One region of the Pantoea sp. XAF26B01_ASV70 genome, then DNA from elsewhere that is predicted to be linked to it. Evidence: predicted binding sites of a transcription regulator. Region 1 holds the regulator's gene; each other region holds the start of a gene.
The links. The regulator CRP, encoded in region 1, controls carbon source genes, mostly activating them, when cyclic AMP is high. The targets are predictions, from matches to a motif close to ATGTGANNNNNNTCACAT.
Positions count from the first base shown of each region.

Region 2: the regulator CRP is predicted to act here: its motif matches at 7,480-7,497, upstream of adhE (bifunctional acetaldehyde-CoA/alcohol dehydrogenase).
Region 3: the regulator CRP is predicted to act here: its motif matches at 4,125-4,142, upstream of ACX8ZY_RS10005 (sugar transporter).

Region 1 is NZ_CM137251.1:414,434-424,171, forward strand. It holds gene ACX8ZY_RS01905 (putative adenosine monophosphate-protein transferase Fic) at 1-62, shown strand, start outside; gene ACX8ZY_RS01910 (aminodeoxychorismate/anthranilate synthase component II) at 104-679, shown strand; gene argD (bifunctional acetylornithine/succinyldiaminopimelate transaminase) at 761-1,981, shown strand; gene ACX8ZY_RS01920 (YccS/YhfK family putative transporter) at 1,983-4,058, opposite strand; gene crp (cAMP-activated global transcriptional regulator CRP) at 4,116-4,748, opposite strand; gene ACX8ZY_RS01930 (OsmC family protein) at 5,052-5,456, shown strand; gene ACX8ZY_RS01935 (phosphoribulokinase) at 5,976-6,845, opposite strand; gene ACX8ZY_RS01940 (YheU family protein) at 6,907-7,125, opposite strand; gene ACX8ZY_RS01945 (hydrolase) at 7,130-8,146, opposite strand; gene ACX8ZY_RS01950 (LysE family translocator) at 8,204-8,806, shown strand; gene ACX8ZY_RS01955 (LacI family DNA-binding transcriptional regulator) at 8,808-9,738, opposite strand, start outside.
Region 2 is NZ_CM137251.1:1,992,475-2,002,212, forward strand. It holds gene galU (UTP--glucose-1-phosphate uridylyltransferase GalU) at 1-606, shown strand, start outside; gene ACX8ZY_RS09300 (UDP-glucose dehydrogenase family protein) at 629-1,969, shown strand; gene ACX8ZY_RS09305 (NAD-dependent epimerase) at 1,984-2,991, shown strand; gene hns (histone-like nucleoid-structuring protein H-NS) at 3,079-3,486, opposite strand; gene tdk (thymidine kinase) at 3,896-4,516, shown strand; gene adhE (bifunctional acetaldehyde-CoA/alcohol dehydrogenase) at 4,585-7,272, opposite strand; gene ACX8ZY_RS09325 (YchE family NAAT transporter) at 7,732-8,379, shown strand; gene ACX8ZY_RS09330 (ABC transporter substrate-binding protein) at 8,962-9,738, shown strand, end outside.
Region 3 is NZ_CM137251.1:2,140,783-2,150,520, reverse strand. It holds gene mlc (sugar metabolism global transcriptional regulator Mlc) at 1-566, opposite strand, end outside; gene ACX8ZY_RS10025 (LysR family transcriptional regulator) at 697-1,590, opposite strand; gene ACX8ZY_RS10020 (MFS transporter) at 1,686-2,939, shown strand; gene ACX8ZY_RS10015 (hypothetical protein) at 3,107-3,367, shown strand; gene cybB (cytochrome b561) at 3,480-4,022, shown strand; gene ACX8ZY_RS10005 (sugar transporter) at 4,197-5,381, shown strand; gene bhsA (multiple stress resistance protein BhsA) at 5,443-5,700, opposite strand; gene bhsA (multiple stress resistance protein BhsA) at 5,740-5,997, opposite strand; gene ACX8ZY_RS09990 (TetR/AcrR family transcriptional regulator) at 6,305-6,955, shown strand; gene rhaM (L-rhamnose mutarotase) at 7,003-7,317, opposite strand; gene rhaD (rhamnulose-1-phosphate aldolase) at 7,307-8,149, opposite strand; gene ACX8ZY_RS09975 (L-rhamnose isomerase) at 8,160-9,416, opposite strand; gene rhaB (rhamnulokinase) at 9,409-9,738, opposite strand, start outside.

The sequences.
Region 1 (9,738 bases):
TGGCCGGAGACCTGACTCTGCTGGAGCAGGTATTTGCGAAAATGGTGAGCGAGGCGGCTTAACCGCGTAGAATAGCGGCGCGGGTAATTATTCTGGACTGGCCATGCTGCTGCTTATCGACAATTACGACTCCTTTACCTGGAATCTTTATCAATATTTCTGCGAGCTGGGCGCGCAGGTTCAGGTGGTGCGCAATGATGCCATCACGCTGGAGCAGATGGCGGCGTTACCGCTGACTCATCTGGTGATCTCCCCTGGTCCCTGCACGCCGTCGGAGTCAGGCATTTCGCTGGCGGCGATCCGGCATTTCGCCGGTCAGCTGCCGGTGCTGGGCGTCTGTCTGGGCCATCAGGCAATTGCGCAGGCGTATGGCGCGCAGGTCGTGCGTGCGCGTCAGGTGATGCACGGCAAAACCTCTGCGATTCAGCACACTGGCCAGGGCGTGTTCCGCACTCTGAATAATCCACTAACCGTGACCCGCTACCATTCGCTGATTGTACAGCGCGACTCCCTGCCAGATGCCTTCGAGGTGACTGCCTGGACGGTGCGTGACGGCGAGCCTGACGAAATTATGGGATTCCGCCATAAAACCCTGGCGCTGGAAGGCGTGCAGTTCCATCCCGAAAGCATTCTCAGCGAGCAGGGACATCAGCTGCTGCGCAATTTCCTTGAGCAATAAGTTGCCTTTGAGTGATTTTTTATGCATATTTTGTGATTATTATTTCAAAGTTGCACATCAATCATCTAAATGGGGTCATCAATGGCAGCGGAAAAAATTGCGGTCACGCGGGAGACGTTCGATAACGTTATTTTGCCTGTTTATGCACCTGCGCAGTTCGTGCCGGTAAAAGGCAAGGGCAGTCGTGTATGGGATCAGCAGGGCAAAGAGTATATCGATTTCTCAGGTGGTATCGCCGTCACCGCACTTGGACACTGCCATCCTGCGCTGGTCGAGACGCTGAAAAGTCAGGGCGAGACGCTGTGGCACACCAGCAACGTCTTCACCAACGAACCGGCGCTGCGTCTTGCCAGTAAGTTAATTCAGGCGACCTTTGCCGAGCGGGTCTTCTTCGCTAACTCCGGGGCCGAAGCCAACGAGGCCGCCTTTAAGCTGGCGCGCTACTACGCCTGCAAACGTCACAGCCCATTCAAAAGTAAGATTATCGCCTTTCATAACGCCTTTCATGGCCGGACGCTGTTTACCGTCACGGTCGGCGGACAGCCAAAATATTCTGATGGGTTCGGGCCTAAACCGGCGGATATCGTCCATGTGCCGTTCAATGATCTGAACGCAGTGAAAGCGGTCATTGACGATCATACCTGCGCCATTGTGGTTGAACCGATTCAGGGGGAGGGTGGCGTCGTGCCCGCAACGCAGGAATTTATGCAGGGACTGCGTGAGCTTTGCGATCAGCACCAGGCGCTGCTGGTGCTGGATGAAGTGCAGAGCGGCATGGGGCGCAGCGGCAAGCTATTCGCCTATGAGCATTATGGCATCCAGCCCGATATTCTGACCTCAGCCAAAGCGCTGGGCGGCGGTTTCCCGGTCAGCGCCATGCTGACCACTAACGAGATCGCCTCGACCATGGCGCCGGGCGTGCATGGCACCACCTATGGCGGCAATCCACTCGCCTGCGCCATCGCCGAAACTGCGCTCGATATTATCAATACGCCGGAGGTGCTGGCAGGCGTTGAGACACGTCGTCAGCACTTTGTCACGGCGCTGCAGGCCATCGATGCGAAGTATGATCTCTTCAGCGATATTCGCGGCAAGGGTCTGCTGATTGGCGCGGCGCTGAAACCGCAGCATGCCGGTAAAGCACGCGATATCCTGAATGCCGCGGCCGCAGAAGGCGTGATGGTGCTGGTTGCCGGCACCGACGTGATGCGTTTTGCCCCGTCACTGATCATTGAGCCTGCCGATATCGAAGAGGGCATGAGCCGCTTCGCCACGGCCGTCGGCAACGTGCTCAACGGCTAGCTTAGTTTTTACGTAAGCGTCTGATCAGCCAGCGGCCATGTTGCGGCCGCTGGTTCCACGCCAGCGATGAAATGGTGTACATCACGCTCAGATGATCGAGAATGCGCCGCACATGCTGCTCCACCACCGTGATCGGTCCCTCACTGATGTTCTCCAGCTCATCCAGCAGGTTAACCTGTGAGCTTTCACCATCATATTCCAGCCGCTGCTGACACCGCTGCAGCGCGATTTCACAGGATTGCAGGTAACGCTCAGCCAGCGAGGCAGTGAGCATGGTGTGCTCACGCGCCAGAATCGTCATGGCGTTGATATGCTCGACGATAAACTGACTGTGCGTGACCCAAAGCCGCATATCACTCAGATAGCGGGAGTTGAACGCGGGTTCCTGCATCGCCTGATTCAGTGAGTTAAACAGCGCATTGTGTGCCTGATTGACCTTCACCCGCTGATAAGCCAGTTTCTCTGGTGACTGTTCGTCACCCAGCAACAGCCGCAGCGCATCCTGATAAGTTTCCAGTGCGTCATGGGCGTTCTGCCGCAGTAAGCCGCTCTGCCACTGCGGCCACAGCCAGAGCATCCCGCCAAAGGCGATCAGACAACCCATCAGCGTATCCATGAGTCGCGGCAGCAGAAACTGCGCGCCATTCAGCGACAGCAATTGCAGCGAGTAAACCGCCGTGACCGTAAAGCCAATCATCGACCAGCCATAAAACTGGCGGGTAAAGCGATAGCTGATAAAAGTAATTGCCAGCATGATCAGCAGCACCAGCGACTCCGGCACCGCCATGCGCAGCGTGGCGGCCGCGATCACCAGACCGGCAAAAGTGCCCAGCGCCCGGTGCTGAATGCGGACACGGGTAGCGCTGTAGCCGTTCTGGCTGACGAACATGATGGTCATCAGGATCCAGTAGGGTTTGGGGATGTTGAAGAACAGCGCCAGCGCGCTGCCCAGCATCAGCATCACCGCAAAGCGGCCGGCAGTGCGCAGGGCCGATGAGCGAAACGAGAGATAACTGCGCAGTGCCGGTAACAGCGGCAGACGGCGCTGGCGGTCAGCCATCAGATCGCGCTGATAAAGGGGTTTCTGGGTGCGCAGGACCCGCGCGATGCGGTTGAAGTGGTAAAGGCAGAAGTTACCCACCGGATTGTCGGGATGCTGATGGGCGATTTTCTCCAGCGCGCCGAGCTGTTTATCCATCGCAAAGCGATCGGGTAGCTGGTGATAGAGAATGTTATCCGCCAGCACCCGCAACCGGGCCGAGATGGTTTTGGCATTCCAGCGGATCACCGCTTCGGCGTGGCTCTGTTCGACCAGCTTCTGCACCTCTTCCGGCCGATGCAGGCTGACCGAGATATGTTCCTGCAGATCCAGCGCCACCTGAAAGGCGCGCGTCAGCCGTTTATGGCTGTGATCGCGGCTTGCCGACAGCATATGCATCTGCTGATAACAGGTGTTAATCAGATCGACCACTTTCTGCTGACGAGCCAGCAGCGGCGGCAGCGCCTTTTCTGGATCGGTCAGCTGCGTCAGCAGGGTATATTTTGCGTCGCAGTAGTTAGCCAGCTCGCGATAGATCAGGCTCAGGCTTTCGCGCATTGGCTGCTCTTTCCACAGCCAGAACCAGAACCAGTTAAAGAGCCCGTACCATAGCGTGCCGCCGATATAGAGCAGCGGGGGAACATAGATTGGCATGCGGCCAATCAGGCTCAGGGTAAAGATGGCGGCAATCAGGGTGCCGGGCAGCAGACGACCATGCAGCGGGCTGATCTCCCCGGTAACGCCGAGCAATAAGGGCATGGCAAACAGAATCAGCGGCAGCGGAATAGCATGCAGGGTGAGCCACTGCATCAGAAAGCTGCCGAGGGCAAACAGGCTGCCGCCAACAATCAGGCGTTTGAAGAAGCGTTTATGCGGGGTATCCAGACCGGCGATGTTGCAGCAGGCGGGCACTAATGAGAACAGCAGACCTTTTTGCAGGTCGCCAGCCAGCCAGCCCAGCGCCACCGGCAGACAGAGCACCAGCGTTTGCCGCAAGGCGTAGTTAACTTCAGGATGGTAAATAATTCGACGCCACATCGGCCCAACACAAACAATAACGGCGTGATGTTGCCATCACGCCGTGGGTGACAGGAATTAGCGGGTGCCGTAAACGACGATGGTTTTGCCGTGTGCGGAGATCAGGTTCTGATCTTCCAGCATCTTCAAAATACGGCCCACGGTTTCACGTGAACAACCAACAATCTGGCCAATTTCCTGACGAGTGATTTTAATTTGCATGCCGTCGGGATGCGTCATGGCATCTGGCTGCTTCGCCAGGTTGAGCAGGGTCTGTGCAATGCGTCCGGTTACGTCGAGGAAAGCGAGGTTACCCACTTTTTCAGACGTCACCTGCAGGCGACGCGCCATCTGCGATGAGAGTCGCATCAGGATGTCAGGGTTAACCTGGATCAGCTGACGGAATTTCTTGTAAGAAATTTCCGCCACTTCGCACGCGCTTTTCGCACGTACCCAGGCGCTGCGCTCCTGGCCTTCTTCGAACAGGCCAAGTTCACCAATAAAATCGCCCTGATTCAGGTAGGAAAGAATCATCTCTTTGCCTTCTTCATCTTTAATCAGAACCGCAACGGAACCTTTCACGATGTAGTAAAGCGTTTCTGCTTTTTCACCTTGGTGAATCAGCGTACTTTTGGATGGATACTTGTGAATATGGCAATGGGACAGGAACCATTCGAGTGTAGGGTCTGTTTGCGGTTTGCCGAGAACCATTCGCTATTATCCTCTGTTGTAATCGTGCCCAAAATACAGGGGGCAGTTTTCCCTGTCAGGCGGTGAAAGCTTCAAGCGTTTCCATTTCAGGAAATTATTCGGGCCGCATCAGGCGCAGTGCGCATCATCCTTCCCGGCTTCGTCATCGGGTGACGAAAAATATTTTCAGCACTGTTTGTAGCACAGCTTTTGCCGACTGTCTTCTGTTGTCTCGCTTCAGCTACGGGCGGATTTCTCTGGATTGCTGTTTACCAGGCGAAAGCGTACTCTGGCGACAAAACAGCGTATTCCGGAGCAAAAATCATGCAGGCAAGAGTGAAATGGGTAGAAGGGCTGACATTCCTCGGAGAATCCTCATCCGGCCATCAGATACTGATGGATGGAAATTCGGGTGATAAAGCGCCCAGCCCAATGGAGATGGTGCTGATGGCGGCGGGCGGATGCAGCGCGATTGACGTGGTATCAATTCTGCAAAAAGGCCGAAACGATGTGGCTGATTGTGAAGTAAAACTGACCTCAGAACGTCGTGAAGAGGCGCCGCGAATCTTTACGCACATCAACCTGCATTTTATCGTGAGTGGTAAAGCCCTCCAGGATAAAGCGGTATCACGCGCCGTGGATCTTTCTGCTGAAAAATATTGCTCTGTGGCCATCATGCTGGGTAAAGGCGTCAACATTACGCATAGCTATGAAGTGATCGAACTTTAGTACCAGCAGGGATCTTTTAAGGTCGCGGGCAAAATCTGTCGTGCTCTGCTGTCAGACTGTGCCTGCGCTGGGAACCGGGTCAGATCGGAAAGTCGCTTAAGCCAATCCCTGGCCGCTCGGCCCGCGCGATTACGCACCTCATCCCTGAGGTGCGCCCGTAGCCGGGCCAACGCGTTGCGTTGTTCAAAAACGCTCCCGGCGTTTTTATCCGGGCGGCGGGACGCTTTCCTCTTCTGACCCGGTTCCCAGCGTGTTGAACTTATCTATTGCTGCCAGATTCTTTCTGCCCAGGCGTTGTCTGTAGCGACCTTCCTGAAACCGGATGCGGTTGCCGGACGTGAAGCGAAGGGAGCATATACCTGTAGCAAAGCATCGCGGGCCAGGGATGGCGGTTTTGCGTCTTTGCGAAAGGTTTATGCTCCCTGAAGCCTGCTCAGCGGTAAGTCTTTAGCCGCAGGAAAGCCAGTTTTACCATCTTTATGAAAGACATCTGCTCTCAGAGCGGTTTTTGCTGGCCTCTTACTCTATTCGCTTACCTTCCATCAGCCGCTTCACCAGCGGACCCATGATCAACTCCATCGCCAGACCCATTTTGCCGCCAGGCACCACCAGCGTATTGATGTGCGAGATAAACGAGCCCTGCAGCATCGCCAGCAGGTAGGGGAGGTCGATATCTTCCAGCGCCTGGAAGTGGATCACCACAAAGCTCTCATCCAGTGACGGAATAGAGCGGGCAGCGAACGGGTTTGAGGTATCGACCGTCGGGACGCGCTGAAAGTTGAGGTGAGTGCGTGAGAACTGTGGTGTGATGAAGTTGATGTAATCTTCCATCGAGCGCACTACCGAATCCATGACCGCTTCACGTGAATGGCCGCGCTCGCCGGTGTCGCGCACCAGCTTCTGTATCCACTCCAGGTTCACAATCGGCACCACGCCAACCAGCAGATCAACCTGTTCTGCTACGTTGTGCTGCGCCGTCACCACACCGCCGTGCAGCCCTTCGTAGAAGAGAATATCGGTGTTCTGCGGCAGCGGTTGCCACGGCGTAAAGGTGCCGGGCACCTGATTCCACGGCACCGCTTCATCGTAGGTATGCAGATATTTACGCGACTGGCCCTGTCCGCTCTGACCATACTCTTTAAAGCTCTGCTCCAGCAGGCCAAAGTCATTGGCTTCCGGGCCAAAGTAGCTGACATGACGTCCTAAATCGCGCGCCTTACGAATCGCCATATCCATTTCAGGGCGGGTAAAGCGGTGAAAACTGTCACCTTCCAGCTCCGCCGCATGAAGATCGAGCTGCTGAAAGATTTTGCGAAACGCCACGCTGGTGGTGGTGGTCCCTGCGCCGCTGGAACCAGTCACCGCGATAATGGGATGACGTGCAGACATAGAAAAGCTCCCTGTGAGGTCGGGCAATAGGCATTGTTAACACGAAATGCCGTTGGGTGCATCAGCCACGAAATTCTTTGCGCGGCATGATATTGACCGATTCGTGCAGTTCCGACCACACCAGTACCACTTCACCCGTTTCCAGCTGACGTCGCACATCGGCCACCTTGTCGATCAGGCTGCGTTCCTGCTCGCCATAGTCCGTGCCTTCGCGCAGCACAAAGGTTTCAATCAGATTTTCAAGGGTCTCAGGTGAGACCTGTTGCCAGGGAATAATCACGAGATCAGTTATCCAGAAAAGGGGCGATCCACTGGGGGATACGCTGTTCCAGCCACATTTCAGGCTGGCGTAATGTCCCACCAACAAAACCTACATGGCCGCCGTGTGGTGTCAGTTGATAAGTAATAGTGGCAGATAATTGGCTGCTGTGCGGGATCACCTCATCACTCATAAAAGGATCATCTTTGGCGTGAATGATCAGCAGCGGTTTCTCTGCGTGCTTCAGCCAGGGCATGGCGCTGGCACGATGATAGTAATCGGCCGCATCCAGAAAACCGTGGGCGCGGGCGGTAATGGCATCATCAAAATCGCGCAGTCGCCGCAGCGATTTCAGCTGCGCCAGATTGACCGGCAGCGTATCCGGCCAGGCGTGCAGTTTGCGGCGGGCATTTTTCTTGAGCTGCGCCAGCAAATAGTATTGATAGACGCGTGAGAAGCCGCGTTCCAGTTTTAGGCTACAGGGCTCCAGCAACAGCGGAGCGGAGACAATGACGCCCGCGTCTACCTCAGCGGCTGCGCCCTGCTGGCCCAGCAGGCAGCCCAGCATGTTACCGCCCAGCGAGAAACCGACCGCGGCGGTGGGTACGCGGCCCCAGCGGGTGCGCAGCCAGTGCAGAAAAAAACGGGCATCTTCGGTTTCGCCGGAGTGATAGATGCGGTTGAGCCGATTCGGTTCGCCGCTGCAGCCGCGAAAATGCATCACCACCGCCAGCCAGCCGCGCGCATGGCAGATCGCCATCAGTCCATGAATATAGGGGCTATGAAAACTGCCCTCCAGCCCATGAAACAGCACCACGCGCGGTTTATGCTGCGCGAACTGCGGATCTTCACTCCAGGCGAGATCGACGAAGTCGCCATCCGGCAGGTCGAGACGTTGCCAGTGGGGATCGCCCGTGATACGACGACGTAGCAGGCGCGGCAGCAGGGTCTGCAGGTGCGCGTTACGCAGACTCTCAGGAGGCGTGAAGTGCTCGTTTTCCGGTCCGGTAAATTTCATGTGGTAAAAGCTTGTCTGTTCCATATCACACTGTTAGCTTCGATAAGTTTTTTCTTGCAGGGTAAGGAGTACCCGATTGCCATGGAACTGAGTCTTTTCTTATCAATGTTGGGATTTCTTTGGGTCGCGGCCATTACGCCCGGGCCTAATAATATGTTACTCACCGCCTCGGGCGCTAATTTTGGCTTTATGCGCACCATTCCGCTGATGATTGGCATCATGATCGGGATGCAGGTGATGCTGCTGATGGTGGCCTTTGGCGTCGGCGGGCTGATCCTGCTCTATCCTTCGCTGCACCTGGTGCTGAAAATCGCCGGTAGCCTCTATCTGCTCTGGCTGGCATGGAAGATAGCGACGTCCAGTTATGAGAAGCTGGAAACCGATCAGGCGCCGGATGCGCCGATGCCCTTCTGGCAGGGCGGATTGTTGCAGTTGATCAATCCCAAGGCCTGGCTGATGGCGCTGGGCGCGGTCGCCAGTTTCAGCCTGGCCGGTGACGCATATCGCCATTCAGTGATGGCGATAAGCATCGGCATGTTTCTGGTTAATCTGGTGTCGGGTGTTATCTGGATGGGATTTGGTGCGATGATCGGCCGCATTCTGCGCAGCCGTCGCGCCTGGAAAATCTTTAACCTCGCCATGGGGCTGCTGACCGCTGCCTGCGTGCTGTTAATCTGGCACTAAGTTAGCTGGATGCGCGTTCAACGCGCGTCCACGGCAGCACCTCGCGGATGACTGGCGCATTAGCATTGCGGATCTTTTGCAGCAGCAATTGCACGCTACGCGCGCCCAGCTGGTTCATCGGCTGCTCGATGGTCGTCAGCGGCGGATTCAGGCTGCGGGTAAACGACACGCCATCAAACCCGACCACCGCCAGATCTTCCGGCACGCGCAGACCCGCTTCCAGCGCCGCATGCACCACGCCTACCGCCAGCACATCTGAAACCGCAAACACCGCATCCGGCGGTTCCGGCAGCGCCATCAACTCCCTCAGCCCCTGACTGCCCGCCTCACAGGAGATTTCGTAAGTGTAGGAGACGCCGGACCACGCATACCCCAGCTCCTCAATCGCCTGCCGGTAGCCCTTTTCACGATGATGTGAGTAAAGGTAACGCATGTCGCCATTGATCAGCCCGATGCGTTTACGCCCTTTACCGGCAAGGTAGTGGACGGTGTCGCGCGCGGCTTCAAGGTGATCAATGCTGACCGAGGAGGCGGGGATATCCGGATCAAATTCGCAGCACTGTACCCAGGGCGCCCCGGCAATGAGCGCCTGCAAATCCTGTAAACCGGAGGCCGCATCCATAGTAATTACGCCATCCACCACTTTTCCGGTCAGCAGGGAGAGATAGGCGGCTTCACGCTGGAGCTGCGAGGCGGAGTTACAGAGCAGGATGTGATAGCCGTGCAGTTCCGCTTCGGCCTCGATGCCCTGAACCACGCGTGAACAGAAGGGATTGGTGATATCCGAGATCAGCACCAGCAGCATGTTGCTTTGCGACGTACGCAGCTGACGCGCCAGTAAGTTGGGCTGATAGTCGCAGGCAGAGATTGCCGCCAGAACTTTCTCACGCGTATCGGGCTTCACGCCGGGATGCGCGTTGAGAACCCGCGAT
Region 2 (9,738 bases), 1.6 Mb from region 1:
GTCACCATCATGCAGGTTCGTCAGGGCATCGCTAAAGGTCTGGGTCACGCTGTAATGTGTGCACACCCACTGATCGGTGATGAGCCGTTTGCGGTTATCCTGCCAGACGTCATCATCGACGAATATGAATCTAACCCAACCAAAGATAACCTGGCAGAGATGCTGAGCCGTTATGAAGAGTCTGGCCGCAGCCAGATCATGGTTGAGCCGGTTGCCGATGTGACTGCATACGGTGTTGTCGATTGCCAGGGCGCAGAACTGAACCCAGGCGACAGCGCACCAATGGTCGGTGTGGTTGAGAAGCCTAAAGCGTCAGAATCCCCATCAAACCTGGCCGTTGTAGGTCGTTATGTTCTCTCTTCAGAGATCTGGCCACTGCTGGCTAAAACGCCTCCAGGTGCAGGCGGCGAAGTTCAGCTGACTGACTCCATTGCAATGCTGATGGAAAAAGAGACAGTTGAAGCATATCACCTGAAAGGCGTCAGCCATGACTGTGGTAACAAACTGGGCTACATGCAGGCTTTCGTTGAGTACGGTGTTCGTCATCCGGTATTGGGCAAAGATTTTTCTGAATGGCTCGATGGCGCAGTTGGCAACAAAAAGTAATTCATAAACACAGGATAACTCGATGAAAGTCACTGTATTTGGTATCGGCTATGTCGGTCTGGTTCAGGCTGCGGTGTTAGCCGAAGTCGGACATGACGTTCTCTGCATTGATGTCGACGAAAACAAAGTCGAAAATCTGAAAAAAGGCATCATTCCTATTTTCGAACCAGGTTTAACGCCGCTGGTAATGTCCAATTACGAAGCGGGTCGTCTGAAGTTCAGCACTGATGCTGAGCTGGGCGTAAACCATGGTGTTATGCAGTTTATTGCAGTTGGTACTCCACCAGATGAAGACGGCTCTGCCGATCTGAAATATGTGACCGCCGTAGCGCGCACCATTGCGCAGCATATGAACGATCACAAAGTGGTTATCGACAAATCAACCGTTCCGGTTGGCACAGCAGACAAAGTTCGTGCGGTAATGACGGAAGCGCTGAAAGCGCGTGACGCCAACATCACCTTTGATGTGGTATCTAACCCGGAATTCCTCAAAGAAGGTGCTGCAGTTAATGACTGTATGCGTCCAGAACGTATCGTTGTCGGTACTGACAACGACGACGTGGTAGAACTGTTACGCGAGCTCTATGAGCCGTTTAACCGTAACCACGATCGTATGATCATGATGGATATCCGCAGCGCAGAGCTGACCAAGTATGCAGCAAACTGCATGCTGGCCACCAAAATCAGCTTTATGAATGAGATGTCTAACCTGGCTGAACGTTTAGGCGCGGATATTGAAAAAGTACGCCAGGGCATCGGTTCCGATCCCCGCATTGGCTACCACTTTATCTATCCTGGCTGTGGTTACGGCGGCTCCTGCTTCCCGAAAGATGTGCAGGCGTTAATCCGTACCGCTGAGTCAATTGGCTATCAGCCACGTCTGTTGCAGGCCGTGGAAGATGTGAATGACAACCAGAAAAACAAACTGCCAACCTTTATCAAACGTCATTTTGGTGACGATCTGAAAGGTAAAACGTTTGCGCTCTGGGGCCTGTCATTTAAGCCGAACACTGACGACATGCGTGAAGCCTCCAGCCGTGTGCTGATGGAAACGCTCTGGGAAGCTGGCGCATCTGTTCAGGCGTTTGACCCGGAAGCGATGGATGAAGCACAGCGTATCTACGGTCACCGCAGCGATCTTAAGCTGATGGGTACCAAAGAAGCCGCACTGCAGGGCGCTGACGGTCTGGTCATCTGTACGGAGTGGCAAAACTTCCGTGCGCCTGACTTCGACATCATCAAAAATGCACTGAAAGAAGCCGTGATTTTTGATGGTCGTAACCTGTATGATCCAGAGCGTATCAGCAAACGCGGTTTCGTTTATTATGCAATCGGCCGCGGAGCGTCTATTCAAACTGCATAATTAACGAGGGATTTATGAACTTTCTGGTCACCGGCGCCGCAGGTTTTATTGGTTTTCATGTCAGCCAGCGTCTGCTGGCCGCCGGTCACCAGGTTGTCGGTATCGACAACCTGAATGATTATTACGACGTAAATCTCAAGCATGCCCGTCTCAATTTAATTAAGGCCGATCCTGGTTTTACTTTTATTGAGATGGACCTGGCGGACCGTGACGCAATGGCGTCACTGTTCGATCAGCAAAAATTCCAGCGCGTTATCCATCTTGGCGCTCAGGCTGGTGTCCGGTATTCCATTGAAAATCCTCATGCCTACGCAGACTCCAATCTGACGGGTCACCTCAATATCCTTGAAGGTTGCCGTCATCATAAAATTGAACATCTGCTCTACGCCTCATCCAGTTCAGTCTATGGTCTGAATCGCAAGATGCCGTTCTCAACCGAAGATAGCGTTGATCATCCGGTTTCTTTATATGCAGCGACCAAAAAAGCCAACGAGTTAATGTCACACACTTACTCGCATCTCTATCAGCTGCCGACCACTGGATTGCGCTTCTTTACGGTCTATGGCCCGTGGGGCCGTCCGGATATGGCGTTATTCAAATTCACCCGAGCAATGATTGCCGGTGAGGCGATTGACGTTTATAACCAGGGCCAGATGAAACGCGACTTTACCTATATTGACGATATTGCTGAAGCCATTGTTCGCCTGCAGGATGTTATTCCACAACAGGACGACAACTGGACAGTTGAAACCGGATCGCCGGCAACCAGTTCAGCGCCTTATCGTGTTTATAATATTGGAAACAGTCAGCCTGTCACGTTGATGAACTATATCGAAGCGATTGAAAAAGCCCTGGGTATTACTGCGAAGAAAAATCTGATGCCAATGCAGCCTGGAGATGTACTGGAAACCAGTGCGGATACCGAAGCCTTGTTTAAGGCAATTGGATTCAAACCGCAGACCGGGGTCGAAGAGGGCGTTAAAAACTTTGTGGACTGGTACCGCGACTTTTACCGCGTCTGAGTATCTGCTTAAAAGAAAAAAAGGAAGCTCCGGCTTCCTTTTTTATTGCGCATCTGGCTGCCAGGAAGGCAGTCACCCTGCGGTTTTTTACAGTAAAAAATCGTCCAGCTTTTTACCCTGTTCTTCCAGCGCTTTTTTAATCACGGCCGGTGTGCGGCCCTGACCGGTCCAGGTTCTGGACTCGCCTTTTTCATCGGTGTAACCATATTTAGCCGGACGTACTGAGCGTTTACCTTTTGCCGCAGTCCGTGTGTCGGTCAGCGTGTTAATCAGTTCATTCGGGTCAATACCATCAGCCAGTAGCATTTCACGATACTGATTAAGTTTACGCGTGCGTTCTTCATTTTCTGCCTGAAAATGAGACTCTTCTTCACGGCGCTCTTTTACTACTACGTCCAGCTTTTCCAGCATCTCTTCCAGTATTTCAACGGAATACTCTCTGGCCTGGGCGCGCAGCGTACGGATATTATTAAGAACTTTTAGTGCTTCGCTCATTGTCCTGGTCTCTGAATAAGGGAAAAGTTGTGTTGCCCGCTAATAGTAGTGGCGACATAAAATAACTGCAATCATAAAAATATGTATATCACTAATTACCCAGGTGACTAAAAATAATTTTCACCAGAAAATTGCACAGTTGTGCAGAATAAAAATATTTTCCTTTAGTCCGATATCAAATAAATTTAATGTATTCAGGTCAGCAACAAAAATGTCATTGATTTTGTTGCGGGTAAAATAAGCAAAACTTATCCCGTTCGGCACTGCACATAACAGGCGCTGGAAACGGCATGCAGAGGAATAAACGGCCAGCCGTTACACTTTATTCACTCATCAACCGCAACGTATTGCCGCCGCTTTGTGGTAATATGCGCGCCATTCCATTCAGTCCTGATGAAGATACGCGCCGATGGCTCAACTCTATTTCTATTACTCTGCCATGAATGCAGGGAAATCAACCGCACTGCTACAATCCTCATATAACTATCATGAGCGCGGCATGCGTTCACTGGTTTACACCGCTGAAATCGATAATCGCTTTGGTGCCGGGCAGGTGAGTTCCCGTATCGGACTATCGTCACCGGCCTTGCTATACAACGCAGAGACATCACTCTACAGCGACATCGCTGCTGAACATGCCGTTCAGCCTGTTCATTGCGTGCTGGTTGATGAGAGTCAGTTCCTGACCCGTGAGCAGGTTAAAGCGCTGTCAGATGTCGTAGACGACCTTGATATTCCTGTGCTCTGTTATGGTCTGCGAACGGATTTTCGCGGTGAACTGTTTGTTGGCAGTCAGTATCTGCTGGCGTGGGCAGATAAGCTGGTTGAACTCAAAACTATTTGTCACTGTGGGCGCAAGGCCAGTATGGTTCTGCGACTGGATAGCGAGGGCAAACCTTTCAGTGAGGGTGAGCAGGTGGTGATTGGCGGTAACGAACGTTATATCTCAGTCTGCCGTAAGCATTATAAACAGGCGATAGAGCAGGGATCGTTGCAGGCGATCCATGGCGCTCAGACTCCGCTGAATTAACCCTATTGTTCAGGCAATAAAAAACCCGCCGAGGCGGGTTTTTTTATCAGACAGTCAGAACGGCACTATCAGACTTTTTTGGCTTTCTTCTCAAGCTTAATACCTTTTACCGGCTGCTCAGCAATGGCTTCGGCTACGCTTGAGAACGGTTCGACAAATTCACGACCGTAGTAGGTATCAAGCATAATCTGTTTCAGTTCAGCAATCAGCGGATAACGTGGGTTAGCGCCGGTACACTGGTCATCAAACGCATCATCGGCCAGTTTATCGACTTTCGCCAGGAAGTCCGCTTCCTGCACACCCGCCTCACGGATAGAGGTCGGAATACCAAGTTCAGTTTTGATCTCATCCAGCCAGGCGAGCAGCTTCTCAATTTTCTGCGCGGTGCGGTCGCCTGGTGCGCTCAGCCCCAGATGGTCAGCAATCTCGGCGTAGCGACGGCGCGCCTGAGGGCGATCGTACTGGCTGAAAGCGGTCTGTTTAGTCGGGTTGTCATTCGCGTTGTAGCGAATAACGTTAGAGATTAACAGGGCGTTGGCCAGGCCGTGTGGGATATGGAACTCTGAACCCAGCTTATGCGCCATTGAGTGACAAACCCCGAGGAAGGCGTTGGCAAATGCAATACCGGCGATAGTGGCGGCATTGTGTACGCGCTCACGCGCCACCGGATTTTTGGCGCCTTCGGCATAGCTGGCTGGCAGATTCTCTTTCAGCAGTTTCAGTGCCTGCAGCGCCTGTCCGTCAGAGTATTCATTCGCCAGTACTGAAACATAAGCTTCCAGCGCATGCGTCACGGCATCCAGGCCGCCGAAGGCGCAGAGTGAACGCGGCATATCCATCACCAGGTTGGCATCGACAATCGCCATATCAGGCGTCAGTGCGTAGTCAGCGAGCGGATATTTCTGACCCGTCGCATCATCGGTCACTACAGCAAACGGCGTGACTTCAGAACCGGTACCGGATGTGGTGGTGATGGCAATCATGCGCGCTTTGACACCCATTTTCGGGAACTTGTAGATACGTTTACGGATATCCATGAAACGTAACGCCAGCTCCTCGAAGTGAGTTTCCGGATGTTCGTACATCACCCACATGATTTTCGCGGCATCCATCGGTGAGCCACCGCCCAGCGCGATGATGACATCCGGTTTGAAGCTGTTCATCTGCTCAGCACCTTTACGCACGATGCTCAGCGTCGGGTCAGCTTCAACTTCGAAGAACACTTCCGTTTCAATGCCGTGTGATTTCAGCACACGGGTCACCTGGTCGGCATAGCCGTTATTGAACAGGAAGCGGTCAGTGACGATAAAGGCACGTTTCGCGCCATCCGTTGCCACTTCTTCCAGCGCAATTGGCAGTGAACCCCGACGGAAGTAGATGGATTTAGGAAGTTTATGCCACAACATATTCTCAGCTCGCTTGGCGACAGTTTTGGTATTGATCAGATGTTTTGGACCGACGTTCTCTGAAATAGAGTTTCCGCCCCACGAACCACAACCCAGCGTCAGAGACGGCGCCAGTTTAAAGTTGTAGAGGTCGCCGATACCACCCTGCGAGGCGGGGGTGTTGATCAGAATACGCGCGGTTTTCATTTTGTCGCCGAAGTAGTGAACGCGTTCGGTCTGGTTGTCCTGATCGGTATAGAGACATGAGGTGTGGCCGATACCGCCCATGGCGACCAGTTTTTCTGCTTTCGCGACCGCATCCTGGAAATCTTTCGCCCGATACATCGCAAGGGTTGGTGAGAGTTTTTCATGGGCGAACGGCTCAGACTCATCCACCAGCTTCACTTCGCCAATCAGAATCTTAGTGCTCGGTGGCACGCTGATACCGGCCATCTCCGCAATTTTGAACGCTGGCTGGCCAACGATAGCCGCATTCAGGCCGCCGTTTTTCAGAATAATATTCTGCACCGCACTCAGTTCGGCACCCTGCAGCATATAACCGCCGTGGCTGGCGAAACGTTCACGCACCGCGTCATAGACTGAATCAACCACAATCACCGATTGTTCAGAGGCGCAGATAACCCCGTTATCAAAGGTTTTCGACATCAGAATCGACGCAACCGCACGTTTCAGATCGGCGGTTTCATCAATCACGACCGGCGTATTACCCGCACCGACACCAATCGCAGGTTTACCGGAGCTGTAAGCCGCTTTCACCATGCCCGGACCGCCAGTGGCGAGAATCAGGTTGATGTCAGGGTGATGCATCAGTTGATTTGACAGCTCAACGGAAGGTGCGTCGATCCAGCCGATAATATCTTTTGGCGCACCGGCAGCCACCGCCGCCTGCAATACGATGTCTGCAGCTTTGTTGGTCGCATCTTTGGCGCGTGGATGGGGAGAGAAAATGATGCCGTTACGGGTTTTAAGGCTGATTAATGCTTTGAAGATGGCGGTTGAAGTGGGGTTGGTCGTCGGGACGATACCGCAAATCAGGCCAATAGGTTCGGCGATGGTAATGGTGCCGAAAGTATCATCCGTGGCTAACACACCACAGGTTTTTTCATCTTTATAAGCGTTGTAGATATATTCTGAAGCAAAATGGTTTTTGATCACTTTGTCTTCGACGATGCCCATACCTGATTCGGCAACGGCCATCTTGGCAAGCGGGATTCGGGCGTCTGCGGCGGCGAGGGCGGCGGCACGGAAGATGGCGTCGACCTGTTGTTGAGAAAAGTTGGCATATTCACGCTGGGCTTTTTTTACACGTTCAACCAGTGCATTAAGTTCGGCGACATTGGTTACGGCCATGGTGTTCTCCTGAAGGAAGTTAAACTTTTTTAGTAAACAATCCTGCGCCCTGAGTATAGTCACGTTGCCATAAGGCGTTGGACTGGGTCAGAACGCCCGGATTTTCAACTGTTTACTGAACTAGTCTTCTGTTGCAGTCAGTGAGGTTTTCTTCGCTGCCGCTAATACTTCCGTTGCGAAAAGATTACCTGGTTTGGGGTAGGGCAATTTTGATGCAGATCAATTTAACCGCAAGCTGACACCTTTCAGCTCCCCTTTACGCCCTTTGTTTATCAAATTGGTTACCTCTTCACGTCATCAGCCTGGTAGCGGCTAAATCCAGTCACTTTTTAATCTCTGGGGTAAAGCGCTGGATGGTCCGTCATTCAACAGTATAAATAGCTGAGTCAGCATCTGGCGTCCGTGCCTGTTTTCACATACATTAGGCGCGTTTTCCCCCCTGTGGTACGGAGTAAAGTCGTGAACCCTGCGCTGTTAGATTTATCAGGCTATATAAAATTTTTTGTCGGGCTCTTTGCGCTGGTCAATCCGGTGGGAATTATTCCGGTCTTCATCAGCATGACCCGTTATCAGGGGGTGGCTGAGCGTAACAAAACCAACCTCACTGCCAATCTGGCGGTTGCTATTATCCTCTGGACGTCACTGTTCCTTGGGGATGCGATTCTGCATGTGTTTGGCATCTCGATTGACTCCTTCCGCATCGCGGGTGGGATCCTGGTCGTCACCATTGCGATGTCGATGATCAGCGGCAAGCTGGGCGAAGATAAGCAGAATAAGCAGGAGAAGTCAGAAACGGCGATTCGTGAAAGTGTGGGGGTTGTGCCGCTGGCGTTGCCGCTGATGGCGGGGCCGGGTGCTATCAGCTCGACCATTGTCTGGAGCACCCGCTACCACAGCTGGATAAATCTGCTGGGGTTCACCCTGGCGATTGCCATTTTTGCATTCTGCTGCTGGTTACTCTTTCGGGCCGCGCCGTTAATGGTGCGTATTCTTGGCCAGACCGGTATCAACGTCATTACGCGTATTATGGGTCTGTTACTGATGGCACTGGGCATCGAATTTGTTGTCACCGGCATGAAGTCCATTTTTCCCGGCTTACTCAATTAAACGCCTACTTATTTCAGAGAGTGAAGTGAAATAATGATCCGTAATGGTGCAGTAGGGGCATTTTATGCACCATTACGATGCAATTATTCGTTGTGCTTAACAGAATCAGGCAATTATAAATTTCATTACTGCGCGCTGGCTCACAGACTTTTTTCTGCAAAATAATGTCACTATTTTCACACGATATTCTGCTCTCTATTTTCGTGTAAGCCTCACAAACTGCCAGAATAATCACGCTATCTTAAATTTCATCACGCTGAAGCCACATTATCCAATATAAGTGCCAAAAAAGAGGCTGTTTGTCGCTGCTTTCCGCTCTTAAGAGGGGTTTCCAGCTAAATAGTCTATTTTTCATATCGATATGATATTTTCAGGACGAAAATTAACACTTCCGCTGCCTGACTTCTCATGATAAAAGAGAATTAGTTAACATTTTAGCTATTTTGCTTTGGCGCGCCTTCGCGGCTTCTGATAATTTTTGGCCCAACGTAAAATTTTTTCTCCGAAAGCCCAAAGTGAGAACGCTTTTTGCTTAAGCCTGTCGGGATACTTAATTTAAGGTTGGCGTTTCGCATGATTGGGATGAAGAACTTGCAGCAGCAGCGGTCAACACTCGCAGTCGTTTTGTTAATGGCTTTTTCGCCGGCCTATGCCGCCACGGTGGCACCGGGTACAACACTGGCCGCGGAGCAACAGATTGTGATCAATAACGGCAGTGAAGTCTCCTCGCTGGATCCGCATAAAACCGAAGGCGTGCCGGAATCCAATATTATTCACAACCTGCTGGACGGCCTGGTCAATACCGATAACAGCGGGCAGGTCGTTCCTGGCGTCGCTAAAAGCTGGGAAAACCCGCAACCCACCGTCTGGATTTTTAATCTGCGGGAGGATGCGAAGTGGAGCAACGGTGAGCCGGTTACCGCCACTGATTTCGTCTACAGCTGGCGCCGTCTGGTGGACCCGACAACCGCGTCGCCTTACTCCAGCTATCTGCAGGCAGCCCATTTTGCCAATATTGATGCCATCCTTGCCGGTAAAGCGTCACCCGATCAGCTGGGCGTGAAGGCGCTGGATGCCCATCGGCTGCAAATTACCCTGAGTGAACCTGTTCCTTACCTGGTGGCGATGTTAGCGCATACGGCGATGAAACCGGTTTATGAGCCAGCCATTAAGCAGTGGGGCGAAGCCTGGACCCGCCCGGGTCACTACATCGGCAACGGCGCCTACACGCTAAGCGACTGGGTAGTGAATGAAAAAATTGTCGTGAAGCGTAATCCTCGCTACTGGGATAATGCGCACACCGTGATTGAACAGGGGACATTCCTGCCGATCGCGTCTGAAAACAGCGATATTAATCGC
Region 3 (9,738 bases), 1.7 Mb from region 1:
ACCGGTAAGCCGGTTCGCGCCGCCAGCGCATCGCCCAGCGGCATATCGCGCACCTCATAACCCGGTAGCCGATGCACCACACCAGACGCGGCGTTGATCAGCCCTGGCAATGTAATGGCAATGGCCGTCAGGCGTTCCAGCTTCTTCTGATGACGAATAAAGAAGGCATCAACCTGTTCAATCAGCGCGGTAAGTAACGGCTGAGCAGACTCATCAGGCAGCGGCAGGCTCTCTTCCACCAGTTCCTTGCTGCTGAGATCGCGCAGCGTAAACGTCATGGCGCCGCGATGCAGGCGAATAGCCAGATAGTGCCAGGCGTCGGTATCCAGTATCAGGCCTATCGCCGGACGACCACGACTGCCGGGATCCTGAAACTCGGTCTCCTGCACTAAATGTGCGTCCAGCATTTCACGCACAATTTTGGTAATGCTGGCCGGAGCAAGCTGGGCACGGCGGGAAAGTTCGATACGCGAAATGGGACCATAACGGTCAATTAATCGATATACGACACCTGCATTAGTCTGCTTGATCTGGTCAATGTGGCCAGGTTGACTGTCCGGATTCACAACCCTGCTCCCGGTTATTTTCGCGCTTCTAAATAAACATGCGCCATGGTGAGCCAGATCCGGCGACAGCGTCAAATATTTGATTAGAAATGTGATTTATCGCACAGATTGATGCGGTGTTGCCCGCGCATCAGGGCCGGTTTCGCCGCAGCAACGCCATCATGTTTTCCATCTGCGCATTTATTTCGCGTCCGGCTGACCAGACCAGCCACAGCTCTGAAATGGCATCCTCTTCCGTTAAGGGCAACCAGACCAGATCGGCCAGCCGCGCCCGACGAAATGAGGCAGGCAGAATGGAAACGCCTAACCCGGTTGCCACCAGCCCCAGTATGGTCATCGCCTCACCCACTTCCTGGGTAATAAAGGGCTTGATATGGTAGCGGTGCAGCAGCGCCAGAATATCGCTGTAGAGCGCGGTTCCGCCCTGAGGGTCAAAGAATACAAAGGGTTCCGCCGCCAGGGCAGTGACAGAGATTTTATCGGCGTCAGCCAACGGATGCGCCTTATGCACCACGGCATAAAGCGGCTCACTCAGCAGCAGCTGATGACGCAGATCGGCGGGCAGCGGCGTGTTGCGCATCACGCCAAGATCGAGCCGTCCATCATGAAGCGGTGCGAGCTGCTGGCGGGTATTAATCTCCTGCATCTGAATATGTACCTGCGGCCAGCGCTGACGAAACCGGAATAGCGCGTCAGAGACCACGGCGGTAAACGGGGCCGAGGAGGTAAAGCCAATCCGCAGCTCCCCCTCTTCACCACGATGCAGCCGGGCGGCGCGATCGGCCGCCTGCTCGACCTGCAACAGAATCGCGCGGGCGTCACTCAGCAGTTGCTGTCCGGCAGCGGTAAGCTGCACGCTGCGGTTAGTGCGATTGAACAGCCTTGCGCCCGTTTCTGTTTCCAGCTGAATAATCTGCTGGCTGAGCGGCGGCTGAGAAATGTTCAGTCGCTGGGCCGCCCGCCCGAAATGTAACTCTTCCGCCACTGCAACAAAGTAACGCAGATGACGCAGTTCGATATTCATATCTTAAACGTCTCATTTGAGATTATTAATATATTAGACATCATAATGCCGCTTTCCTAAGCTGACGACAGGTTTTCTAAATTTGAGGAAGATGTGTGAGTCGCTCAACACAGGCTGTCACAGTGGATGAGAATGCGGTCTCTGCGCCGCCAGAGTCAGTTGCCGCTTCAGGTCATATCCGCCGGGATTCCCCACAGTTTATGCGCGTGACGCTGGCGCTTTTCTCCGCCGGGCTGGCGACCTTTGCCCTGCTCTACTGTGTGCAGCCGATTCTGCCGGTGCTGTCACAGCAGTTTGGTATCTCTCCGGCAACCAGCAGCCTGTCGCTCTCCATCTCGACCGGCCTGATGGCGCTGGGCCTGCTGGTCACCGGGCCGCTCTCTGATGCTATCGGTCGTAAATCGGTGATGGTCACAGCCCTGATGCTGGCCGCCATCTGCACGCTGGTCTCGGCCACCATGACCAGCTGGCACGGCATTCTGATTATGCGGGCGCTGATGGGGTTGTCGCTGAGTGGCGTGGCGGCGGTCGGCATGACCTACCTCAGCGAGGAGATGGATGCACGGGTCGTCGCCTTTTCCATGGGGTTATATATCAGCGGTAACTCGATAGGCGGGATGAGCGGTCGACTGCTGAGCGGCGTGCTGACTGACCTCTTCTCATGGCGACTCGCCGTGGCGGTGATCGGCTGTTTTTCGCTGGCCTCGGCGCTGATGTTCTGGAAAATCCTGCCTGCGTCGCGCCATTTCCGGCCCATTACGCTGCGTCCGCGTAATCTGCTGATTAACTTCCGGCTGCACTGGCGCGATCCGGGCCTGCCCTGGCTGTTTGCCGAAGGATTCCTGCTGATGGGAGCATTTGTCACCCTGTTTAACTATATTGGCTACCGTTTACTGGATGCGCCCTGGCATCTCAGCCAGGCTGTGGTCGGGCTGTTATCAGTGGTCTACCTCACCGGCTCCTGGAGTTCGCCTAAGGCGGGCGCGCTGACCAACCGGTTGGGTCGGGGACCGGTGATGCTGGGTGCTACCGCCATCATGTTGCTGGGTTTGCTGATTACCGCCTTCAACTCCCTCTGGCTGATCCTGCCAGGGATGATGCTGTTCACCGCCGGTTTTTTTGCCGCCCATGCGGTTGCCAGCGGCTGGATTGGCCCCCGGGCGCGCCGGGCACGAGGCCAGGCTTCTTCGCTCTATCTGTTCAGCTACTACGTGGGTTCCAGCGTCGCGGGTACGCTGGGTGGCGTGTTCTGGCATAACTTTGGCTGGAGCGGGATTACGCTGTTTATCAGCGTCCTGCTGATCCTGGCGTTACTGGTTGCCTGGCGTCTGCACAGTAAAAAACTCTGAGAATGTCTTCTCATGCCAGGCCTGGCTTCTCCTGCGGGCCTGGCGGTTTATCACAATAAACGCGCTATTCAGAGCCACAGCAAACAAAACGCAGGTTTCCCGCTATAATCGTTTTTATTGTAATAATTCATCTGCTTTGCCTTTTAACACGGCAACAAGGAACGCCTGTGGCTCTCTACTACTACGTCAATAAACAGTCAGGATATAACAATAATCATGTGGTTCATGCCGCAGGCTGCCCCCATCTTCCCGACATCGATAACCGTATGTTTCTGGGCAGTTTTTACCATGTGAATGCCGCCATCCTGCAGGCTAAAAAATATTATGCTGGCGCAATCGGCTGTGAAAATTGTTGTCCACTCAAAAATGTTGACCAGCAGGCCACCCAGCTCAGCGTGGCCCTGAAGCACACCCCGGCTTCGCGTTAATCTGATCCACCTGGTAAGGGGAAAAAAATTTTTCCCGCTGCGCTAATTTGTTAAGAATTACCGCTGTTTTCCGTTATGTTAATTTTTCTGATTCTCTTTAATGGAATGCACAATGCGGGATAAGTTTGCGCGCGCTCAGATAGCCCTTCACTGGCTCACCTTTTTACTGGTGGTGACGGCCTACGCCACCATTGAACTGCGCGGTTTTGCACAGCGCGGATCCTGGCAGGGTTATGCCATGATCATTACCCATTTCAGCGCCGGCGCGACCATCCTGGTATTGATGCTTGCCCGCCTCTTTTTACGCACCCGGCATCGCACACCGCCCATTACTCCCGCTCCGCCGCGCTGGCAAACCGGGCTGGCACATCTGACTCATACCCTGCTCTATGCTCTGTTTATCACTCTGCCGATCCTCGGCCTGACATCGCGTTATCTTAAAGGTCGGGAATGGTGGCTGTTTGGCATCAGCATGCCGGTCGCGCCTGAACCTGACTTTGATATGGCGGATATGCTGATTGGCTGGCATGAAACCCTGGCACCGCTGGGTTACTGGCTGATCGGACTGCATGCTGCTGCCGCACTGTTCCATCACTATCTGCTGAAAGACAATACTCTGCTGCGAATGATGCCCGCCCGGCGTCGCGGTCAATAACCTCAGGCTATCGCCCTGTGATGGGGCGATAAAAAAATTTCAGCATTAAAAGGCGTTTATAAGGTTTCTCTTCCCGCTTTATTCACTACAATGGTCAGTAATTTGTGACGCAGGTCACTTTCGCTGGATGTTTCTGCCGCATCCGATTCGCTGTACTGACTGACTTGACTCCTCATGCAACCAACTACTGTTTCACGTAAAACTGCCTGGCTACGCGTGGTATTGCTGGCCATCGCCGCCTTTGTATTTAATACCACCGAATTTGTGCCGGTTGGCCTGTTATCTGACATCGCTGCTGACTTTTCAATGCAGACGGCTGACGTCGGGATCATGCTGACCATCTATGCCTGGGTGGTCGCACTGCTCTCACTGCCGCTGATGCTGCTGACCCGCAATATTGAGCGACGACTGCTGCTGGGTGTGCTGTTCCTGATCTTTATCGTCAGCCACGTTCTTTCTACCGTTGCCTGGGATTTCCGTTCGCTGATGGTGTCACGCGTGGGTATCGCCCTGTCTCACGCGGTGTTCTGGTCGATCACCGCCTCGCTGGCGATTCGCGTCGCTCCGGCCGGTAAGAAAACTCAGGCGCTGAGTATGCTGGCAACCGGTACCGCGCTGGCGATGGTGCTGGGCGTGCCGATTGGCCGCGTGGTGGGTCAGTATCTTGGCTGGCGTACGACCTTCGGCGCGATTGGCCTTTCGGCACTGGTGCTGATGATTATGCTGGTGCGCATCCTGCCGCGTCTGCCGAGTGAACATACCGGCTCGCTGAGCAGTGTGCCGATGCTGTTTCGCCGTCCGGCGCTGGTCAGCATGTATCTGCTGGTGACGCTGGTTGTTACCGCGCATTACACCGCTTACAGCTATATCGAGCCCTTTATGCAAACCGTGGCCCATTCCAGTGGCAACTTCACCACCCTGCTACTGCTGCTGTTTGGCTCTGCGGGCATTGTGGGTAGCGTACTGTTCAGCACACTCGGTAATAAGTTTCCCTCCGGACTGCTGATTGCGGCCATCGCGCTGATCACCCTGTGCATGGGCCTGCTGATTTTTGCTGCCGTTCGCCCTGCGGCTATCTCAACGCTGTGCGTTGTCTGGGGAATGGCGATGATGATGATCGGACTGGGTATGCAGGTGCGGGTGCTGTCGCTGGCACCGGATGCCACGGATGTGGCGATGTCGCTGATGTCCGGTATCTACAATATCGGTATCGGCGCGGGTGCGCTGCTGGGTAATCAGGTCAGCCTGCATCTGAGCATGGCGGAAGTTGGCAATGTCGGCGGGATGATTGGCCTGGTGGCGTTACTCTGGTGTGTTTATATCTTCCGTCGTTATCCACAGTTACGCAGTAACGGATAATAAAAAAGGCTTCAGATAAGCGGGTTATCTGAAGCCTGTTCAGGGTTATTTACCGATCACTTTATCTATAAAGAACGGCTGTGCCATGCAGGTTGTTGCTGCCAGAGGTCGAAGTGATGCGGAAAGACTTTGCCCCTGCATCGCTGGCCTTTTCTGACAGTTGCTGCTCCAGCGAAAGCAGATTAGTACTGCCCGTTGCGCTGATGACACCGATTTTTTGCTGATCCAGCGGTGTGCTGCTGACCTGCTGGGCCGCTACGCTGGCAAATGACAGACCGCTTAGCACCGCCGCCACGACCATCATATTGATACTTTTCATAACGAACCCCTTCTCACTTATTCTGTTGAAAAACCAAAATTACTGATAAATCACAGCCGTGCCGTGCAGTTTGTTCTGGCCGCTGGTTGAGGTGATGCGGAACGATTTCGCACCCGCTTCATCCGCTTTAGCACTCAGCTGCGCTTCAACAGAAGACAGATTGGTGCCGCCCAGTACAGAGATGGTGCCAACTGGCTGCTGATTAACAGGTTCGCTGGTCACCAGGTCAGCGGCAGATGCGCCAAAAGTCAGAGTCGTCAGTGCCAGTGCTGCCAGGGTGATTTTGATGTTTTTCATAATAATCTCTCTATTCAATATTGAAATTCGGTTGGTCTGAATGGGTTGTCACTATTTAATTAATGACCGTTAAACAAATGATAGACCCCGATACGGTTTGTCGTCAACATTTATTTAATGAGCGTTATTTAATTCGCGGAGTGGCGTGATTATGGGCTTCAGCTTCTTTTCTGACTTAACCTAAGGGGCTGTAATAATGCGCTGGCGCACAAAATGGCAACCCCTGCCGGCGACATCCACGCCAGGCCTTGCACATTTTTATAATGATCGGTAATTTAATAGGGTGTTTTACTGTCAGTGAGGGTGTATGAGTCAGGTTCAGGATTGCGATGTAAAGAAATGCCGCGGCCGACCAAAAGTGTTCGATCGCGAAGCAGCGCTCGATAAAGCTCTGACCCTGTTCTGGACGCACGGTTACGAGGGAACTTCTCTGGCCGATCTGGTGGCCGCAACCGGCGCGAAAGCGCCAACCCTCTACGCCGAGTTTGTTAATAAAGAGGGACTGTTTCGCGCGGCGATGGAGCGCTACGTGGAGAAGTTCAGTGCATGGCGTGAAGCGGCATTGGGCGATGACCAGTTACCGGTGGATCGGGCTATTGAAGCCTATTTCCGCGCCACCGCGGCCTGTTTTACCGAACGCGACTCTCCCGGCGGCTGTTTCTTTATCTGCACCTCAACCGCCCTGTCGGCGGCTTCAGCAGAGATTGCCACCATGCTGCAACAGCAGCATCAGTCGCAGGAGCATGTGTTAAAAGATTTTTTGCTGGCGCGTCAGCAGCGTGGTGAACTGAGTGCGTCAGTAAACATTCCCGCGCTGTCACGTTATCTGAGTTGTATGCTGCAGGGCATGTCGGTGCGGGCGCGTGAAGGCGTTGAGCGTGACGATCTGGAGAGCATTATTGATACGCTGATGGCGATGTGGCCGACACTCACCGGCCTGTGTCAGGCTAAGCGTTAAAAATATCAGGGCGGCGATGCCGCCCTTTTCATCTTTTATTCCCGATTTTATTCCAGAAAGAAAACCGGTTTTAACGGCTCACTGATCGGGCTGTTATCTGCATTAGACGGCATCAGATCTTTCATTGATGCCCACCAGCGCTGACAGACCTCCGTTTCCGCCACCGCGTTCCAGCGCTCCTCAGATTCAATCTCAACACTGGCGAACAGCAGATGCCGCTCGGCGTCCAGCCAGATGGCATAGTTATGCGCGCCGTGCGCTTTCAGGGTTTCGGCCAGTTCAGGCCAGATCGGTGAGTGCCGACGCTCATACTCTGCATGGCAATAAGGGTTCACCTGCATCACAAAGGCTTTACGCAGCATTAGCAGGCCCTGCATCCAGCGCCGGTTGCCACGGCTTCACACCAAATCGCTCACCCAATGCAACCAGCTGTTCTGTGGTGATACTCTGACGAATACCGCCCATCGACAGCACTTTGACGATCACTTCTGACGATTTCTCCGCCGTATCAATCAGACCAAAAGTCTCATCGAGTGTCGGGCCCGTGCCAAAGACACCGTGGAATGGCCACATCACCAGGGTATGTGACTGCATCTGCCCGGCGGTCGCGGTGCCGATTTCATCGGTGCCGGGCACCATCCAGGGTAAAACACCCACACCGTCCGGGAACACCACCAGACATTCGGTACTCCCTTCCCACAGCAGGCGGGTAAAGCGGGCGGAATCCATCTCAACCACATAGCTTAAGGCCATAAAGTTGGTAGCGTGACAGTGCATGATCACCCGGTCTGCACCCTTGCTGACCGCTTTACGCACCGCATGAGACTGAAAGTGTGACGCCAGTTCAGAGGTCGGCAAACCGCCATTCGACAGGCCCCAGTGAATTTTATAAGAGAGCCCTTTGTCATCGACCTGCAGCAGTGCCAGACAATCCGCCGGATCAAGCTGGACATTACGCATGAATTTTCCTGACCCGGTCACCAGAAACCAGTCGTTCGCCAGCGCCGGCGCAGGTTGTGTCAGCTCAATACAGCGCGGTTGCAGGCAGAAATCAGCGGCAAAAGGTTTAACCTCCTCTTCCCGCAGACGCAGGCTGACGTTGCCGCCGTTACGTTCGTCCCAGCCCTTCAGCCACATATCGCTGGTTGCTTTGACCATTCCCTTAACAAACCCGGAAGAAAGAATGCTTTGCATAGTGAAATCCTTAACGTTGGCTCAAAATCTGTTGTTCATAATGACGGACGTCGCCTAACCAGCTGGCATCAGCCGGGACGTCATGGCGCAGGCACCAGGCTTCCCATACCGCCTGCCACGGCAATGATTTTTGCTCTTCCAGCAGCGTCAGCCGCGCGGTGTAATCGCCCTCGTTCTCGGCCTGGCGCAGACGATCGGTTGGCTCCAGCAGGGCACGCAGCAGCGCTTTTTTGGTGTTACGGGTGCCGATAACCCAGGCGGCAATCCGGTTGATAGAGGCGTCGAAGAAATCGAGTCCGATATGCACTTTGTCGAACAGTTGATGGCGGACGATCTCACTGGCGATCGCCTGAGTTTCATCATCCAGCAGCACCACATGGTCGCTGTCCCAGCGCACCGGGCGGCTGACGTGCAGCAGCAGACGCGGCACATAGAGCATCGCGGCGGAAATTTTATCGGAGATCACTTCGGTGGGATGGAAATGTCCTGCATCCAGGCATAGTGCCGTCTGGCGGCTGGCGGCGTAACCAAGATAAAACTCATTGGAGCCCACGGTGTAGCTCTCTGCGCCAATGCCAAACAGCTTGCTCTCAACCGCGTCGATATGGTGCTGCGGGTTCAGTTTTTCTGAGATGACCTCATCCAGTGCGCTCATCAGACGCTGACGCGGGGCCAGGCGATCCACGGTAATATCTTTCATGCCGTCCGGCACCCAGATATTCATCACTGACGGCGTGCCAAGCTGCTCACCAAACGAAGCGGAGATGCGGCGACTCGCTTTGCAGTGATCGATCCAGAACTGACGCACGGTTTTATCACTGTGCGACAGCGTAAAACCGTCGGCACTCATCGGATGCGAGAAGCAGCTGGGGTTAAAATCCAGCCCTAAGTTGTGCTCTTTCGCCCAGGCAACCCAGTTGGCGAAATGGGCAGGTTCAATGGCATCCCGATCGACTGGCTTGTCACTTTCCAGATAGATAGCGTGCAGGTTCAGACGTTTTGCGCCTGGGATCAGAGACATCGCCTTGTCGATATCGCTGCGCAATTCACTGGCATTGCGTGCCCGCCCCGGATAGTTGCCGGTCGCCTGGATGCCGCCAGTCAATGCGCCCTGTGGGTTCTCAAAGCCCCGGACATCGTCCCCCTGCCAGCAGTGCATCGAGACAGGAATGCTGTCCAGCTGGCGAATGGCCTGTTCAACATCAACTCCATTGTCAGCGTAGCGTTGTTTAGCCAGTTCAAAAGCCTGTTCAATCTGCTTAGTCATAAGCGGGTTCCTTAGCGGGTTGACTCAGCGTCGCGAAGCGTGCCTGACTGGCACTGAAGACGCTGTGAGTTTGCGGTTCGAATTTTTCCAGTGGGAAGTTGTTGATGACGCTGCAGCGGAAATCAGCCACATCGATCAGTTCGCCAAGTGCAATCAGCTGGCAACCAACGTTACCCAGCGTGGAGGCTTCAACCGGACCTGCCAGCACCGGAATCTGGCAGGCATCGGCACAGAGCTGGTTAAGAAAACGGTTCTGACTGCCGCCCCCTACCACGTGCAGCTGGCTGAAAGGTTTGCCTCGCAGCTCTGCCAGCTCCTGGAT